3 regions of the Lujinxingia vulgaris genome follow, and region 3 is predicted to be linked to each of the others. Evidence: riboswitches for the same ligand, from Rfam matches in the RefSeq annotation. Region 3 holds a riboswitch; each other region holds the start of a gene.
What was found. Region 3 has a riboswitch for cobalamin ahead of FRC98_RS06005 (hypothetical protein). Riboswitches for the same ligand answer to the same signal wherever they lie in the genome.

Region 1 (5,445 bases), on a different contig from region 3:
ACGATCGTCACCGACTGCGGACCTTCCACCAGATCGTCGACCTGGCCCAGCGGAATCGGCCCGGCAGCCAGCGTATCGCAGCGGGGATCCCACACATAGAGGGCATCCTGGTTGAAGGCGGTGAGCCAGAGCCGCCCGGCGCTATCGACCGCCAGGCTATGCGTGGCATCACCGCTCGAAGCATAGACCTCCACAGGATTTGAGGCGTCGTGCAGCCAGCGGGTCTCGCCAAGATCGAAGGCAAAAAGCACCGGCGCGGTCGCGCTGCTAAAATACAAAAGATCGGTGCCCGGCACCCGCACCGGCCGCCCGGGCGCCCCCACCACCGAGCCCTCGCGCTGACCTAAGGCGTACGAGGCGACCTCCGGTGAGGTCGGATCGGCGCCAAATCGCATCAGCTCCACGCCGGCCTCCCCCCGAAGCGTCACGCCCTCTGCGCCAAAGACCACCTCGCCAGCGGCGCTCACCACCAGCACCTCCTCCCCATCGACCTCTTCCACGCTGAGCGAGTGCGGGTTCTTAAACGTCGTCGCCACGCTCGCAACCACCTCCAGCGCGTCGCGCGAAATCACCGCGATGCTCCCCTCCCCGAACCCCTCCGCCACGCTCAAATAGTTGACGTTGCCCACGTACACGTAGCGCTCCCCCACCGCCACCGCCGAGGGGTTTTTGAACGAAAGATCTTCGATCTCCGCGATGATATCGCCTGTCTGGCCGTCGACCACGCTCACGCTATGCGCCGAATAGTTGGCCACCCACAGCCGCTCCGCCCCCGAGGGCGCCGCCCCCTCCTCCACCGCCACCGCATAAGGGTTACGATCGCTGCCCAGCGCCGCCGCCCCGGCCACATAACGCTCGCGCGCCACATCAAAAAGACTCAGTGTGTTGGCGCCGCTCTCCACCACCCACACCCCGCTCGACCCTTTGGCCAGATCGTTGGCCAGCGGCCCGGTCGTGCTCACCCGCGAGTCCACAAAAAGATCGTAGCTTGCGCCCCCCTCCTCACAGACCTCCACAAGCGCACCGGCCGGCTGCGCCTCATCCACAGGTTCGCCACAGCCAGCAACGAAACCTGCCACCAGCACAGCGCCCCACAACCCATTGAAACAATTGATATAATCGAAAGACATCAAAAATCCTCGGCCAGAAGCTCCAGAGAGACAAAAATCGCACGGCCCGGAAGCGGGCGCTGCAAAAAGTCCTGCGCGCGCTGATCGTTGAGCAGGTTCTGCACCTCCAGCCCTAAGCGAAGCCCGCCGCCCAGGCTCGCGCGACCGCCCAGATCCAGGCGCAGCGCCCCGGGGCTCTGCAGGCTGCCAAAGTTGTCGAGTTGCACTCGGCTGCGATAGCGCGCCGTGGCCTGAAGACGCGCGTCCTTAAGAAAGGTCTGAAACGTCTCCGCGGGCAGAAGACCGCCCAGATCGAGCGTGGCGCGCAAGAAGGCGCGGTGGCGCGGCTGATGCGGAAGCTGCGCGGGGCTGCCCCCCTGGTCGATCGTCAAATACGCCCGCGTCAGCGTGTAACTTCCATCCAGACGCAGACGCTCAAAGGGCGCCCAGCCCAGGGTCGCCTCCAGCCCGTGGGCGCGCGCCCCGGAGAGGTTTTGAGCCTGGTAGACGTAGGCCGAGATGGGCAAAAAGAGGATCATCTGCCCGATCTCGTTATGAAAATAGGCCGCCCCCAGCTCCAGCGCCTGCGGGTTGGCCTCGGGGCCCAGCCGAAGGCGCAGGCCCGCGTCGGCCACCACGGCCTCTTCGGGCAAAAGATCGGGGTTGCCGCGCACCGCTTCGGTCGAAAGATAAAGTTCGTCGAAGTGCGGCGAACGGAAGGTTTTTGCAAGGTTGGCGCGCGCCTCCAGCCGCGGATGCGCCCGCCAGATCGCGCCGATGGCCGGAACAAGGGGCACGTAAACCCTTGAATCCATTGAAAGATCCGACACCTGCTCGCGCAGAACTTCTCCGCGAAGCGCCCCCACAAGACTCAGCGCATCGCCCGCCAGCAACCACTCCTCCGAGAGCGCCAGCGCCGCATTGAGGCGCTGCGCCCCCAGGGTCGACGCGCCATCGGCGGCCTCATAACGCTCCGCCCTGAGCTCACCAGTCAGGTTCAGAAGATGCGCCCCGGCAAAGAGCCGCGCCCCGCCGGTGGCCGCCACCGTCTGCTGGCGCGAGTAGGCCTCCACATGCTCAAGCGTCATATGCCCGCGGGCGTTCTCGTAGCGGTACGCGCGGTCCTGGGCACCCAGGTCGGCGTGGGCCTGCCAGCGCTCCCCCTCAAAGGTGTAGCGCAGACTGGCCAGGCGGCGATGATCGTCGACCCGCGCCAGCTCAAAAGAGCGCTGAAACTCCGAGGGGCCAGCGCTTCCCCCGGCGCCCTCCTCCACCAGGGTGGTCAGGCGAAGTTCACCGCCCTCGCCAACCTTGAGCACGCCGGTGCCCCCGCCACCAAAACGCCGGTGGTCGTTGTTGCGCCGGGCCTGCAAAACACCCTGATTGTCCACAAAGCCAAAATCGCCCTCGCTGCGGCGCACGCCGGCGTGCAGGCGCAACCCCGCGCGCTGCCCGGCCACACCGAGCGCGGCCTGCGCGCCCGCGCTCCCGAAACTTCCAGCGCTCAGCCGCGCGCTGGCGCGAACCCCGTGGGTGGGCACCCGCGGGTTTAACTGCACCGAGCCGGTCAGCGCGCCGGCCCCGTGCACCACCGCCGCCCCCCCGCGAAACACATCGGCCGAGGCCAGGCCCCCCACCCCGAGCTGCCCCACATCAAAGCCAAGACCGGCCGGCGAGCTCAGGCGCAGGCCGTCGAGGTAGACGACAAGCTGGCGGGGGCTTCCGCCGCGCACCGAAACATAGGCCGGCTGCCCCGGGCTCGACGCCCTCGAGAGCTGCACCCCCTCCACCTGCGCCAGCGACTCGCCAAGGGTCTCCTCGGCCGCCACGCTCTCCCCGAGCCGCACCCGGGTCACAAACCCCGACGGGTGGCGCGCGTCCTCGCGCGCGCTCCGATCCCCCACCACCGTGCGCCCGCGCAGCGTTTTTTCGTCTACTTCGTCCCCCGCACCTTCCTCGCCGCGCCCCTCCCTTTCGGAAGATGCTCCCGCCGACGACGCCAATACCCCAATCGTTTCAACACCTTCCAGATCGCCCGCAGACGCAACCTCTTCAAAAAGGCGCTCCGCCTCCCCGGCTGCGGCCTCTCCAGCGGCGCACACGCACACGCCCACCCCGGCGCACCACGCCAGCGCGCGCACCACGCGCACAAGCCCCCCGGGGGCTGTCCTGAAATCCAACATCATGCGGCGCTCTTTGTCGCGAAGAGGTCTGCAAAACGATCTTTATGATGTTCAGGTATCCTGACTCACAGCTCCCGAGCGTCGATCATTCACCTCGACCCTCATCGCCTCCGACCGCCTTCCCATCTCCTCAACCGAGGTGACAGTGGCATCTGGCCGTCGGCTCGCTGCACACAGTGGCGCGACCGTCCCGGATTTGCACCGGGTTCCCTGACACGAAGCGCATCTTTTAGAAGAAGGCGCTCGGGCGGACTATCGCAGCGCCCCCGCACAGAAGTCAATCGCACCGCTGCCCCCCTCAGGGCAATCGCAAAGTCCCACGAGGTTTTTTTATGGAGAACCCACCCAATCCGTAGGGAGGGGTCTTGTGCCCCTCCGGAACTCCCAGGGCGGGGACCCACAAGGGGTCCCCCTACGGTGGCGGATGGTGGGGACCCACTTTGCGATTGCCCTGTGCCCCACCTCCCCCGGCGTTGTTGCAATACATTTGCATTCACGACCGTTCAACGTTAGGGTCCGCGCCCGGCGCGCCGCGCCCAGAGCTTTTGCGCTTCACTATGTGCCTCTCCACCCGGATGGAGCTCCGATGTCACACCCGCTCAAACGCCAGAAAACCGCCATCATCAAAGCGATCTTCGGCCTCATCGCCACATTGGTGCTCCTGGTCGCCTCCCCGGCCACAGCCGAACTTCGCGTCGTGGCCACCACCCCCGACCTCGGCGCCATCGCCACCGAAGTGCTCGGCGACCAGGGCACCGTCGAGACCCTCGTGCGCCCCGGAGACGATCCCCACTTCGTCGATCCTCGCCCCAGCTTCGTGCCCCTGCTCCACCGCGCCGACCTGCTCGTGCTGGTGGGAATGGACCTGGAAATTGGCTGGCTCCCCACGCTGATCACCGGCGCGCGCAATCCGAAACTTCAACCCGGCCAGCCCGGCTACTTTGACGCCTCCGCCCATATCGTGGCCGCCGACGTGCCCCGCGGCCCGGTCGATCGCACCATGGGCGATGTGCACCCCGGCGGGAACCCCCACTACACCACCGACCCCCGCCAGGGCGCGCGCGTCGCGCTGGCGCTCGGCCGCCACCTGGCCGAGCTCGACCCGCCCAACGCCGACGCTTACGTGGAGCGCAGCCGCAATCTGGCCCGCGATCTCATCCGCGTCGCCCAGCGTTTTGAGCTCTTATTTCGCGATCTTCCCGCCGAGCGCCGCCAGGTCGTAACCTACCACAAATCCTGGACCTACGTGGCCGGCTGGCTCAGCCTCACCGACGTCATGCAGATCGAACCCAAGCCCGGCGTTCCCCCCAACCCCCGCCACGTCGCGCGCCTTGTAGAGACGATTCAGGAGCGCAACATCCCGGCCATCCTCCAGCTCAACTACTACCCCACGCGCACCACCGAGCAGCTCAGCGAGCGCTCCGACGCCACACTCCTGCGCCTGCCCGCCCAGACCTCCGAAGGTCAGCGCTACGTCGCGCACCTCGAAGCGCTGGCCGAGCGCATCTATGAGACTCTGAATCCGGCCCCGGCCCCCTGAATTAGCGGCCCTCAGCCTCTTTCCCGAACCTTTGCTCGGACGCGTTGCATGAGCCCGGACACCGATCTTCGCCCCAACTTCGACCAGCCCGGCCAGGTGGCCCACGAGACCATCCCGCCCTGCCTGCCCGAGGATCATATCTCGCGCCAGCCCACGCTTCTGCAGGTGCAGGGGCTGGTCTGCGGCTACGGCGGCAAGGGCCTGCTCGGCCCCCTGGATTTTCACCTCCACCAGGGCACCTTCATGCTCATTGAGGGCCCCAACGGCGTGGGCAAATCCACCCTGCTTAAGACCCTCATCGGGCTGATCCCGCCGGTGAGCGGGCGCATCGACTGGAGCCTTCCGGCCGACGCCCTGCGCTTTGTGCCCCAGACCCGCACCCTCGATCCAATGCTGCCCGCCACCGTCTTCGACGTGCTCGCCACGGGCCTTCACCGCGGCCGGGGCTTAAGCGCGCTGCGCATCCGTCCGCGCCGCACCGAGCTCCTCGAAGCCCTGGAGGTCGTGGGCATGGCCCACCTCTGCGATCACCTCTTCCGCGAGCTCTCCGAAGGCCAGAAACAGCTCATCCTCCTGGCCCGCGCCCTGCTCGGAAAGCCCCGCCTCCTGCTCC
Region 2 (5,445 bases), on a different contig from region 3:
TGCGGCGGATGCCACGCGCACTCCCAGAGCCCGACGGACTTTGAAGCGACTGCCGCCGCACGCGAGGACTACCAGATCTGGGACTTGACCCGCACAACGCCCCTGCTCACCCGTGATGATGAGGGGCAGCCGGCGCTCATCGAGCGATCTGAGCGCGCCGTGGATGTGGAGTACCTGCGTGATATCCAGCCCCTCTTTGAGCGCTCCTGCACCCCCTGCCACTCCGAGAGCAGCACCGGTGGCCCGGCCATGGATCTGGTGCTCGACGACACCGAGCTCATCGACGGCTATCCGGGCACCTGGCATCGCCTCAACAACGACGCGGCCGCCCAATGGGGCATCCCCCCGCTGGTCCGCGTGGGCGAATCCCCGCGCTGGCGCCAGGCCAACGCCTCACGCACCATCCGCAAGTTCCAGTCGCGGCGAAGCCTGCTGACCTGGAAGGTCTTTGGCCGCCGCCTCGACGGCTGGAGCAACGAAGACCACCCCTCGGCCAGCGTCCCCGGCGACGCCTCCACCCTCCCCGAGGGTGCCCACCCCAACGACTCCGATCTCGACTACATCGGCGAGCTCATGCCCCCGCCCGGCTCCGACGTGCCGGCGCTGACCCATGACGAGAAGATGACCATCGCCCGCTGGATCGACCTTGGCAGCCCTGTCGACCATATCGACGCCGCCGAGTCTGGCTACGGCTGGTTCCTCGACGACCTTCGCCCCACCCTCGTGGTCGCAAGCCCCCGCGAGCGGCACATCAGCGAGCCTCTGCAGGAGATTCGCTTCGGCGCCTTCGACTACTACACCGCCCTCGATGAGGCGCGCACCTCGGTCATCGCCGACTTCGAGATCCAGGGCCGCCCGGCTGGAAGTGAGCTGGCCGACCTTTTCGTCGAAAGCCACGATCGCGTCTGGGCGCTGCCTCTTGAGACCCCGGTGAGCAGCGGCACCATCACCGTCACCGTCTACGATCAGCAGGGCAACCAGACTCGCCGCGAGCGCTACTTCGAGCTCAGCGACTGAACCACCCCGATCCTGCTGCTCGGCACGTCTGCCGCATCATCAGCCAGAGCCGGCCCCCGCCAGGGGGGCCGGCTTTTTTTGGAGCTCCTGCCCCTCGCTCCGAAGCCTCCGCCCCGGGGGGGCTCCCCTCACATCGAGGTCTCTGCCGATGTCGCCAGCGCCGGCACCCGCGTCGGCTTCCCATGCGCATCAAGCGCCACCATCACGAACTTCCCCTGCGTGCCCGGCTGCCGATCCCCGCTCAAAAGATCCTCGGCCACAAGCGTGACCTCCACCGTCACCGAGGTTCGCCCCGTCTCCACCACCCGCGCGGTCAGCTCCACGAGCTGCCCCTGACGCACCGGCACATGAAAATCACAGCGCTCGCTGCACGCCGTCACCACCGTGCGCCGCGTGTAACGCGACGCCACGATAAACGCCGCCTTATCCATCAACGCCAGCGCCTGCCCGCCAAAGAGCGTGCCGTAGTGGTTGGTCTGCTGCGGAAAGACCATCTCAATGAGCTGCACCTCGGTCACCTGACCGGGGGCGAGGGTCTGAGGGTCGAGCATGTCGTTGGAGCTGTGCATCGGTCTGCCTCTCAAAGTCGTATGAAGGCCGAAGATGCACAGAGAGCCGTGGCACCCCCCATCCAGGGGCGCGCGCGGCGACCTGCCCATCTCCCGCGAGAATCAAGGTCGGTACGGGGTCCGTTTTTCGCTCAGATCACCCGGCGCGGGCAGGTCTTCGGGCTTGCAAGCGCGGCAGCCCCACCTTCGGGACTCACCTCCTACCGGCCACGGCTTCCCGACTCTAAAAGAGCCAGTGCCTTTCATGTGGCCTTCGTTCTTGCTTACCGCTGCGGGGCAGCCCCGGAATCTCACCGGGTTCCCTCTTCTGGCCAAAAGTCCCCGACCCACACGCCATCATGGGCCGATTCCTCCCGGCTACTCGCCAGCCCCTCACGGGGCGGACACCAGCGCGGGGGGAGTATCGGGGGCACATGCGCTCAGGGCAAGCCGCGCGGTGATGCTCGGGGCCACTCCTTGCCCCCGGGATGCGGTAGCCACAAAGACTCCTCCGAGCGCGTGGACTGCCAGCATCCTCCGTAGCCCTCCTCCCCTTTGTCGCTTTTATCTCTGTGTCTCCACAACACAATCCGCCCCCCTTATCCGCGACTGAAACGCCCGCTGCCGAAGGGGCCGCGATAGCCCGGCAACCACTGCCCATTCCTACCCTCAACGCAACCGCCCCACGCTGAGCACCAGCGTCGTCGGCATGAACCGCTCGGTGTTCATGACCTGCGAGACCTCCAGGCTGATCGTACGGGTGTCGTAGTCCCACCCGAACAAACGATCGAGAGCCCCACCCCCTTTATGCTGGCGATCGGCAAGTCCTACCGCCAGACGCACGTTGAGGCCGGAGCGCTCTTCATCGCCCACATATCCTGCCACAAAGCCCAGGGACGGAGCCCCGTAAAAGGTCAGCTTCTCCGTCTCGATATAGATGGGAAACTTGACCCCACCACCAATTCCCAGGCCCTTCATGCCCACACGAAGCTCCTGGAAGACCAAAAATCCCCCCGTGCGATCATCGCCCAACTCAATGGCGCCGTGGGCCTGATAACTCGAAAGATTCCCCATTTCTGCAGGGGTCGCGCTAAGACCGACGCGCCCGCCCGCAGCGCAGCCCAACGCGAACACGCTCAGGACGAGTAAAAGAAGCAGTTGAACGACGATTTGATGTAGTTTCAGGGCTTCCATGACGACCTCCTCAATCAGGGTGGCAAGCCCTTCAGCAATACACATGCCAGGTGGGTTTCATGCTGATTTTAGGTCGTTATTTGCATGTCTCTGCGCAAAACGCACAGACCATGTTCATTTTATGAACACACGACCCACACAAAACGACCACCTTCGACCATCCCAACCCGCGCGCGCGCCCTCTCCCACACCCCCGTTTCGTCTGCTACTCTCCTCATCATTCTGCCTGTCTCTGCGCCCATCGATGTCCGAGCGATAGCATGATGCGAACCTACCTCTCCTACCTCATCGTCTTTGTGGTCGGCATCACGTCCGGCGCCCTGCCCTTCCTGCTCTTCTCATCCGAGCCCGCCGAGGGTCCGACGATGATCGCTTATAACGCGGCGGACCGGCCTCCGGGCGAAGGCGCGGGCGAGGAGACCCTGGCGAAGCTGCAGGAGGCCGCGGCCAAAAGCGGCCAATCTTGCGAGGAGACGCTCGCGCTCACCCAGAAATCCCTCGCCAGCGCCATCCAGGAGCGCGACGCCCTGCGCGAGCATAACGACGAGCTCGCAAAGCTCATCGATCGCACCTCCCCGGAGGTGCCCATGGCCTTTCCCGCCGAGCTCGACGAGGCCTTTCGGCCCGAGAACTTTGAGCAGATGGTCGACCAGCTCATGCAAGAGTGCCCCGATGTCTTTCCCCCGGAGACCACCGTCAATTGCTCCGAGTACCCCTGCGCGATGGAGTTCCCTCTGGAGCATGAAGGCGACCCGCAACAGGCCTGGCGCTTCGACTATCGGGCGGCCTGCCCGGCCATCAACACCCTCTTTGGCCACGCTCGCCAGCAGCCCATGGTCAACACCGTCGGCGACCAGACCCGCGTGCAATATCTGGTGCACGGCACCGGCATCGGGCTCGACCAACACCTCAAAGAGCGTCACCAGAAACTCCAGAACCGCATCCAGCAGCGCTGGCATGCCGAGCGCCAGGCCATGTTCCGCGACCTTCACGAAGACGCCTGCCTGACCGAAGGCAACCCCGAAGCCTGCCGCGAGCTCGCCAACGCCCACTGGAACTCCACCGAAGCGCGCGAGATCTACAATCAGTCCGCCTGCGACGCCGACGACGCCGACGCCTGCAACAGCCTGGCATGGGAGCGCTGCTACGGCGCCGGCCAATGCGACGCCACCGCCGAGACCATCGCTCGCAAGGCCGTGGACCTCGCCCCCGAAAACGGCAACATCATCCACACCCTGGGCGTGGTGCTCTGCCAGCGCGGCCAGGCCCAGGCCGCCGCCCGCACCTGGGAGTCGGCCTGCAACATCGGCCACGACCTCTCGTGCACAGAGATCTGCTCCCCCTGAGCAGTCATGAGCTCCCTACCTTGACCACCCCCACCCATCCCTTAATCTGTGCGCTCCTTCCTTCGGAGTGCTCGCCACATGACCCCCCCTTCAGCTGAAACGCCCGCCCCCACCCGCACCCCGGCAAAAAGCATCGGCCTGATCGCCGGCCCGGTGGTCTTCTTTTTGATCATGCTCGGCCAGGGCATTGAGGGGTTATCTGCCGCCGGCACCGCCGCGCTGGCCATTACCCTCTTGATGGCCATCTGGTGGCTCACCGAAGCCATCCCCATCTACGTCACAGCGCTCGTGCCCATTGTGCTCTTTCCGCTCACCGGGGTGCTCCCCGCGGCGGAGACCACGCTCAACTACGGCCACGAGCTCATCTACCTCTTTCTGGGCGGCTTTCTGCTCTCCATCGCCGTGGAGAAATGGCACCTGCACCGCCGCGTCGCGCTGACCATCATCGCCAAAGTCGGCTTTGAGCCCTCGCGGCTGGTGCTGGGCTTTATGGTCGCCACGGGCTTTTTGTCGATGTGGATCAGCAACACCGCCAGCGCCATGATGATGGTCCCCATCGGCCTGGCCGTTGTCACCCAGGTGGCCGCCCTCACCCAAAAGCACCAGCCCGAGATCGACACCCGCCCCGGCGGCTTTCATTTCGGCATGGCGCTGATGCTGGGCATCGCCTACTCGGCGTCGATCGGCGGTATCGCCACCATCATCGGCAGCCCACCCAACGCCATCTTTGTGGGCTACGTGGACCGCGTCTACGGCACCACGATCTCGTTTTTGCAGTGGATGTACTACGGCCTCCCCATCGCGATCGTGGGCATCCTCATCGCGTGGTTTTACCTGACCAAGAGGGCCTACCCCATTCGCATCGGTGGCATGGAGGGCATCGCGCAGGTCGTCGACGAGGGGCTGCGCGAGCTCGGCGCGATGCGCCACTCCGAGCGCCGCGTGCTCGCCATCTTCGCGCTCGTCGCCGGCCTCTGGGTGCTTCGCGGCGCGCTGGCCCCCCACCTGGCAACCTTTGGCCTGGGCGGCTTCTCCGACACCACCGTCGCCATCCTCGGCGCCATCCTGCTCTTCATCGTCCCCTCCCACTGCGAGCCCGGTGAGCCCCTGCTCGTCTGGGAAGACGTGCGCGAGGTGCCCTGGGGCATTCTTTTGCTCTTCGGGGGGGGGCTGGCGCTGGCCAGCGGCATCGAGGCCAGCGGCCTTGCCACCTGGCTCGCCGAGGGTCTGGGCTTTTTAGAAGGCGCCCCGGGCATTCTGGTGATCCTAGTGCTCGTGGCCGTCGTCATCTTTTTGACCGAGGTCACCTCCAACACCTCCACCGCCACCATCTTTGTGCC
Region 3 (5,445 bases):
GACCTCTTAAACCGCTCGTTTCGCTTCATCACTTCGTCTCCAGGATCTCTGTGGGTCTACTTTTTCAAGGCCAGCCCCGCGCTTCGAAAGGCACTGGGACCGGGGAACTGGCTCAAACATCGTCGCGGGCCGCGCTATTCAATGGGATCGAGACGCAGATCGTCAAGCTGCGCCTTCACATCCCCCTCTCCCCATCGACTTTCCCCTCGCTGCACTTTACGCTCGCCGGCCTTTCGGGCTAAGTCTAAGTCACTGCGTGAAGCGCTCACGCGCGCTCGAATCGATTTCGACTCAAGCTGTGCTGCGCCGAAACGCCCGCAGCACGCCATCACGATGATGATTGACCTCTTACCCCAGGAGAGCCCCATGGCGGAAGCACCCAACGATAAACGCGCCGATAAGCTGTATCGGGTCCGCCACTCCACCGCCCACCTGATGGCCGCCGCGATCCTCGAGATGTTCCCCGACGCTCGCCTGGCCATCGGACCGCCGATCAAAGACGGCTTCTACTACGACTTTGAGCTCCCCCGCGCCCTCTCTCCCGACGATTTTGAGGAGATCGAGGAGCGAATGACCAAACTCGTCAAATCCAATGTCCCCTTCAAATACGAGGAGTGGGATAAAGATAAGGCCCGCGAGTTTTTCAAAGATCAGCCCTACAAGCTCGAGCTCATTGAGGGCATCGAGGGCGACACAGTCTCTACCTACGAGAGCGGCCCGCTCATCGATCTCTGCGCCGGCCCGCACGTGCGCTACTCCAAGCAGTGCAAGAACTTCAAGCTGCTCAAGGTCGCCGGCGCCTACTGGCGAGGCGATGAAAACCAGCCGATGCTCCAGCGCGTCTACGGCACCGCCTTTCCGACCCGCGACGAGCTCGACCAGTACCTGCTGATGCTCGAAGAGGCCAAGCGCCGCGACCACCGTAAGCTGGCCCGCGAGCTGGAGCTTTTTGATTTTAACCGCCTCTCCCCGGGCTCGATCTTCTGGCGCCCCAAAGGTTGGACCTCCTACCGCCAGCTCCAGAACTATTTTCGCGAGATCGAGGCCGAGCAGGGCTACGAGGAGATCAGCAACCCGCTGATCTACCACGAAGATCTCTTTGCGCAGTCCGGCCACCTGGAGCACTACCAGGACACCATGTTCAAGCTTGAGGCCCACGGTCAGAACTACTGCCTCAAACCGATGAACTGCCCGGACACGATGCTCTACTTCAAGAGCAAAAAACGCTCCTACCGCGAGCTTCCGCTGCGTGTCGCCGAGTTCGGGCACCTGCACCGCAACGAGCTCCCCGGCGCGCTCGGCGGCGCCACCCGCGTTCGCCAGTTCTGCCAGGATGATGCGCATATCTTCACCACCGAGGAGCACATCACCCAGGAGATCTCCATGCTCCTGGAGCTCGTCGAGCGCACCTACGGCATGTTCAACATGGAGTACGACGTGGAGATCTCCACGCGCCCCGAAGATTTTATGGGCGAGGTGGAGCTCTGGGATAAGGCCGAAGGCGCGCTGAAAGAGGCGCTCAACGCCGCCGGCAAGCCCTTCACCATCAACGAAGGCGACGGCGCCTTCTATGGCCCGAAGATCGACTTCCAGGTGCGCGACTGCCTGGGCCGCTCCTGGCAGTGCGCCACCATCCAGCTCGACTTCCAGCTGCCGCGGCGTTTTGAGCTCACCTACACGGCGAGTGACAACGCCGAGCGCACTCCGATCGTTATTCACCGCGCGATCGCCGGCAGCCTGGAGCGCTTCTTCGCCATCCTGCTGGAGCACCTGGCCGGCGCCTTCCCCACCTGGCTTGCCCCGGTGCAGGCGGTCATCGTTCCCATCACCGACGAGCAGAACGACTACGCCTGGGAGGTCGCCCGCGATCTCAAGCGCTCCGGTGTGCGCGTCGAAGTCGACGATCGCAGCGAGAAGATGGGCTTTAAGATCCGCGAAGCCGAGACCAAAAAGATCCCCTACATGCTGGTCATCGGCGGCCGGGAGGCCGAGGCCCATAACGTGGCGCTGCGCACCTACAAAGACGGCCGCCGCGGCACGCTGCCGCTGGCTGAGGTCAAGAAAGAGATCCTTGAGCGCATCGCCAATCGTACCCTCGATGTCGACGTGCAGGTCAGCGGCCTGGCGACCATCGTCGAAGATGCCCCCGACGGCGAAGATATGGCCGAGCGCGGTTATTGATCCTCTCAGGATCAAATAAAGCCTCTTCGGAGGCTCAAAACACAAAAAAAGGCCGCGCCCCTCTCAAGGAGCGCGGCCTTTTTCGTGATTGTAGAGACGAACTTACTCGGCGTTCAGGATGCCCACGGCGTCCAGATCAAAGCCCTGGCTGGGGGTGGCACCCACGCCCCAGAGGTCCTTGATGCGCACGTAGCGCGCCTGGCTTAAGCCTGCGTCAGCGAGGTCAAAACCATCGCCGCCGCTGATCTCCAGAGAGAGCGTTGGATGCTCCAGCGCATCGTACTCCCGGGTCGGCGTCCAGCCGGCACACCCGGTATAAGGCGGCGCGTCGTCAGGGGTAAAATCGCAGGCAAAACTCACCCACGTCTCCCCATCCTCGCTCACGGCGACCTGGCCGAGCTCCGCAAAAATCTGCTCCGGATCGCCATCGGCATAAAACGCGTTCTCAAAGACCACGAAGTCCGGGCCGGGGCCGTCGACGATCGTCTGATCGCCAAAGCCCAGTACGATCTCCCCGCCATCGCCAAGGCTGAGCACATCGAGAGAAGCCGCGCGATCGCCTTTGCCCTGGGGCGGCCCCAGCACGACCTCGGGCATCGCCTGCTCCCCAAATCCCGAGCCCTCGCCAGGCACAAACGAAACAACTTCGGTGGCGTAAGGAAGCCCCTCCCACCACGGCGTCTCATCGACCGGGTCCACGGCTTCTCCGCAGCCCACCGCCCCCCCGGCGGCCAGCATCAACGTGCTCAGGAGTTTCGCTGCCGAATGCTTCATAGACGCGTCATCTTCGTCCAGGAGAAGCCACCGCAGCCCCCGTTCTCCGGATCGCTGGCGTCGGCCTCCGCTTCGATCGCACGGGCCTCTTCCACCGTCTCCTGATCGAAGGCCACCATGCAGTAATAGAAGGAATCGTCGACCGGCTCGGTCCACACGATCACGTTGTAGGTGTTGGGGCCGTACTCAGCGTCGGGGGTGTTCTGCGTGATCGCCTCGCGCGCGGCGTTGTCGTACTCGGTCAGCAGCATCGGGCCCCAGACCTCCTCGGTGATCGTCTCCTGACCGCCGAAGTTCGTCTCCCACTCCCCGGCCACCTCGATGCCCTGCTCCTCGGGCTCCGGGTCGCATGGCATGGTCGAGCAGTCTACCTCGGCCGGCTCGTCAGTCTCACCACAGGCCACAAGCGACAGGCCCGCGGCCAGCACCAGCGCCATCAAATCCACCCGATTTTTCAGCGTCTTCATCTCGATCTCCATCACAGCGTGCTTCGGATGGCGATCGAAGGTCGGCAGCGGGACAACCCCAACTCAACGCCCGGGCCAGCTGGCCTCAGACCTCAAGGATCGGCGCGCCTGCGCTCGATCTGCTGCGTTCCTCTCGCCACCTTCCCGAAGCGATTGGGGGAAACTATCTCCACGCAGCAATATCCTGGCTCTCGGGTCATCTTCACGCGTCCCCTTCCCGACTCTGAATGCAGAACCAGTGGGATATGACACGCTCATCGCCGATCACAGTTGCGGGGGCAGCGCTGGTTTTCCACCAGCTTCCTGCCGCGTCGAGCCCGGCCCTGTTAGCACCGCGACGCGAGCCGGGTCAATCGAACTCGCCAGTTCGCCGCCCGATGGCTCAAAATCCGCTGAATTTCGGGCAAAAAAAAATCCCGCGACACCTTTTTGAAAGGCATCGCGGGATTCGTAGGACTAAACACGTTCGACCCTCAAGCGGCCAGCGCACACCCTGAACCTGGTCCGCTGCTTCCTCCCGGACCTGACGGGGTGCCAGGCCAGCGGTCGCACTGGCCGCTCAGGGGTCGAACAACCCCACCCTAGCGGGGCCCCGGGTGAACCGTCAACCGGCCACCCGAGTCGAGCGGAGAGAGAGGGATTCGAACCCTCGATACGCGGTTAACGTATACACGCTTTCCAAGCGTGCGCCTTCAGCCACTCGGCCACCTCTCCAAAAAGATCTCATCCTTCGAGATCTTAAGAGCATAAACAACGGAGGGGGTGGGATTCGAACCCACGGTACCCGTGAAGGTACACTTGATTTCGAATCAAGCGCCTTCGACCACTCGGCCACCCCTCCGCACTTAAGATGATTCCTGAGTTGATGAATCATCTTCACTTACCGTCGCCTTACGTCTCTCGCGAATGGTGCGGAAAAACTCGCTCAAAACTCGCCCGCAGGCCGCTGAAAGGACACCTTCTTTGACCTCAATTCGATGGTTCAATCGAGGATCTTCGCCCATCGCGTACAGCGAGCGCATTGCGCCGGCTTTCGGGTCACGTGCTCCGAAGACCACCCGTCCTACCCGCGCGTTCACTAACATTCCCGCGCACATCGGACAGGGCTCTAAGGTCACGTAGACCGTACATTCATGGAGTCTCCAGCTACCCAGAGCCTCGGCGGCGCGTCGCACCGCGATAAGCTCGGCGTGGGCAGTGGGGTCTTGCCAGCTCTCGCGCCGATTAAAGCCGCGAGCGATGACCTGGCCATCATGAACAACGACCGCGCCCACCGGGACTTCGCCCTCGGCCTGCGCGCGCTCCGCTTCTTCCAGAGCCTGCATCATATAGATGGTGTCGACGTTCTTTCGTGCCAATGTAAGACCTTACTCCGAAAACAAAGAAACGCTCTTAGAAGCCTAAGAGCGTTTCGAAGTGCACCTGGAAGGGTTCGAACCTCCAACCTATGGTTCCGTAGACCATTGCTCTATCCAGTTGAGCTACAGGTGCGTGCTATGTGCTTGCTGCCGTTCTTCCGTCCGGCGTGGTCATTTTATTAACACCGCCTTTTCAGTCTTGCAAGCACTTTTTCGACTCTTTTTTCATTTTTCTGCGAGGCGGTGAAGCGAGCTCTTTATGCGTTTCAAAAGCTCTGTGCCAGGGCAGAACGTTGAGTCGAGAAGGAGAGGAAGGGATTCGAACCCTCGATACGGTTTTAAGCCGTATACTCCCTTAGCAGGGGAGCGCCTTCAGCCACTCGGCCACCTCTCCGTACTCGTTCTTATTCACTTATCAAACAACATCCTGCAAGCAGGATTTTTGTAGAGCGGAGGAGGTGGGATTCGAACCCACGAAGCTTGCGCTTGCCGGTTTTCAAGACCGGTGCCTTCAACCGCTCGGCCACTCCTCCTGGAGCCGGCCCCCTTTCGGGCTGGGCCGCGTCAGGGAGTCGGGAGAATACTCGGATCGCCGTGCTCGTCAAGACGCTTTTTTCAAATTTTTTGGTCCCTCGTCATTCGCGCCCTCTCGCCCTCCTTATATA

Region 1: linked by a shared signal. The riboswitch ahead of FRC98_RS12705 (TonB-dependent receptor plug domain-containing protein) and the one ahead of FRC98_RS06005 (hypothetical protein) in region 3 are both predicted to bind cobalamin.
Region 2: linked by a shared signal. The riboswitch ahead of FRC98_RS02570 (acyl-CoA thioesterase) and the one ahead of FRC98_RS06005 (hypothetical protein) in region 3 are both predicted to bind cobalamin.

What each region holds. Positions count from the first base shown of each region.
Region 1 covers NZ_VOSM01000005.1:310,879-316,323, forward strand. The annotation lists gene FRC98_RS12700 (hypothetical protein) at 1-1,130, opposite strand, end outside; gene FRC98_RS12705 (TonB-dependent receptor plug domain-containing protein) at 1,130-3,295, opposite strand; cobalamin riboswitch at 3,325-3,534, opposite strand; gene FRC98_RS12710 (metal ABC transporter substrate-binding protein) at 3,879-4,832, shown strand; gene FRC98_RS12715 (metal ABC transporter ATP-binding protein) at 4,881-5,445, shown strand, end outside.
Region 2 covers NZ_VOSM01000001.1:634,910-640,354, reverse strand. The annotation lists gene FRC98_RS02575 (HzsA-related protein) at 1-1,017, shown strand, start outside; gene FRC98_RS02570 (acyl-CoA thioesterase) at 1,146-1,586, opposite strand; cobalamin riboswitch at 1,718-1,931, opposite strand; gene FRC98_RS02565 (hypothetical protein) at 2,235-2,639, opposite strand; gene FRC98_RS02560 (hypothetical protein) at 3,020-4,105, shown strand; gene FRC98_RS02555 (SLC13 family permease) at 4,184-5,445, shown strand, end outside.
Region 3 covers NZ_VOSM01000002.1:594,347-599,791, reverse strand. The annotation lists gene FRC98_RS06020 (thioredoxin domain-containing protein) at 1-29, opposite strand, end outside; gene thrS (threonine--tRNA ligase) at 367-2,181, shown strand; gene FRC98_RS06010 (hypothetical protein) at 2,284-2,955, opposite strand; gene FRC98_RS06005 (hypothetical protein) at 2,952-3,422, opposite strand; cobalamin riboswitch at 3,578-3,780, opposite strand; RNA gene ffs (signal recognition particle sRNA small type) at 3,894-3,984, opposite strand; tRNA gene FRC98_RS05995 (tRNA-Ser) at 4,049-4,136, opposite strand; tRNA gene FRC98_RS05990 (tRNA-Ser) at 4,177-4,263, opposite strand; gene tadA (tRNA adenosine(34) deaminase TadA) at 4,268-4,780, opposite strand; tRNA gene FRC98_RS05980 (tRNA-Arg) at 4,840-4,913, opposite strand; tRNA gene FRC98_RS05975 (tRNA-Ser) at 5,085-5,174, opposite strand; tRNA gene FRC98_RS05970 (tRNA-Ser) at 5,231-5,313, opposite strand.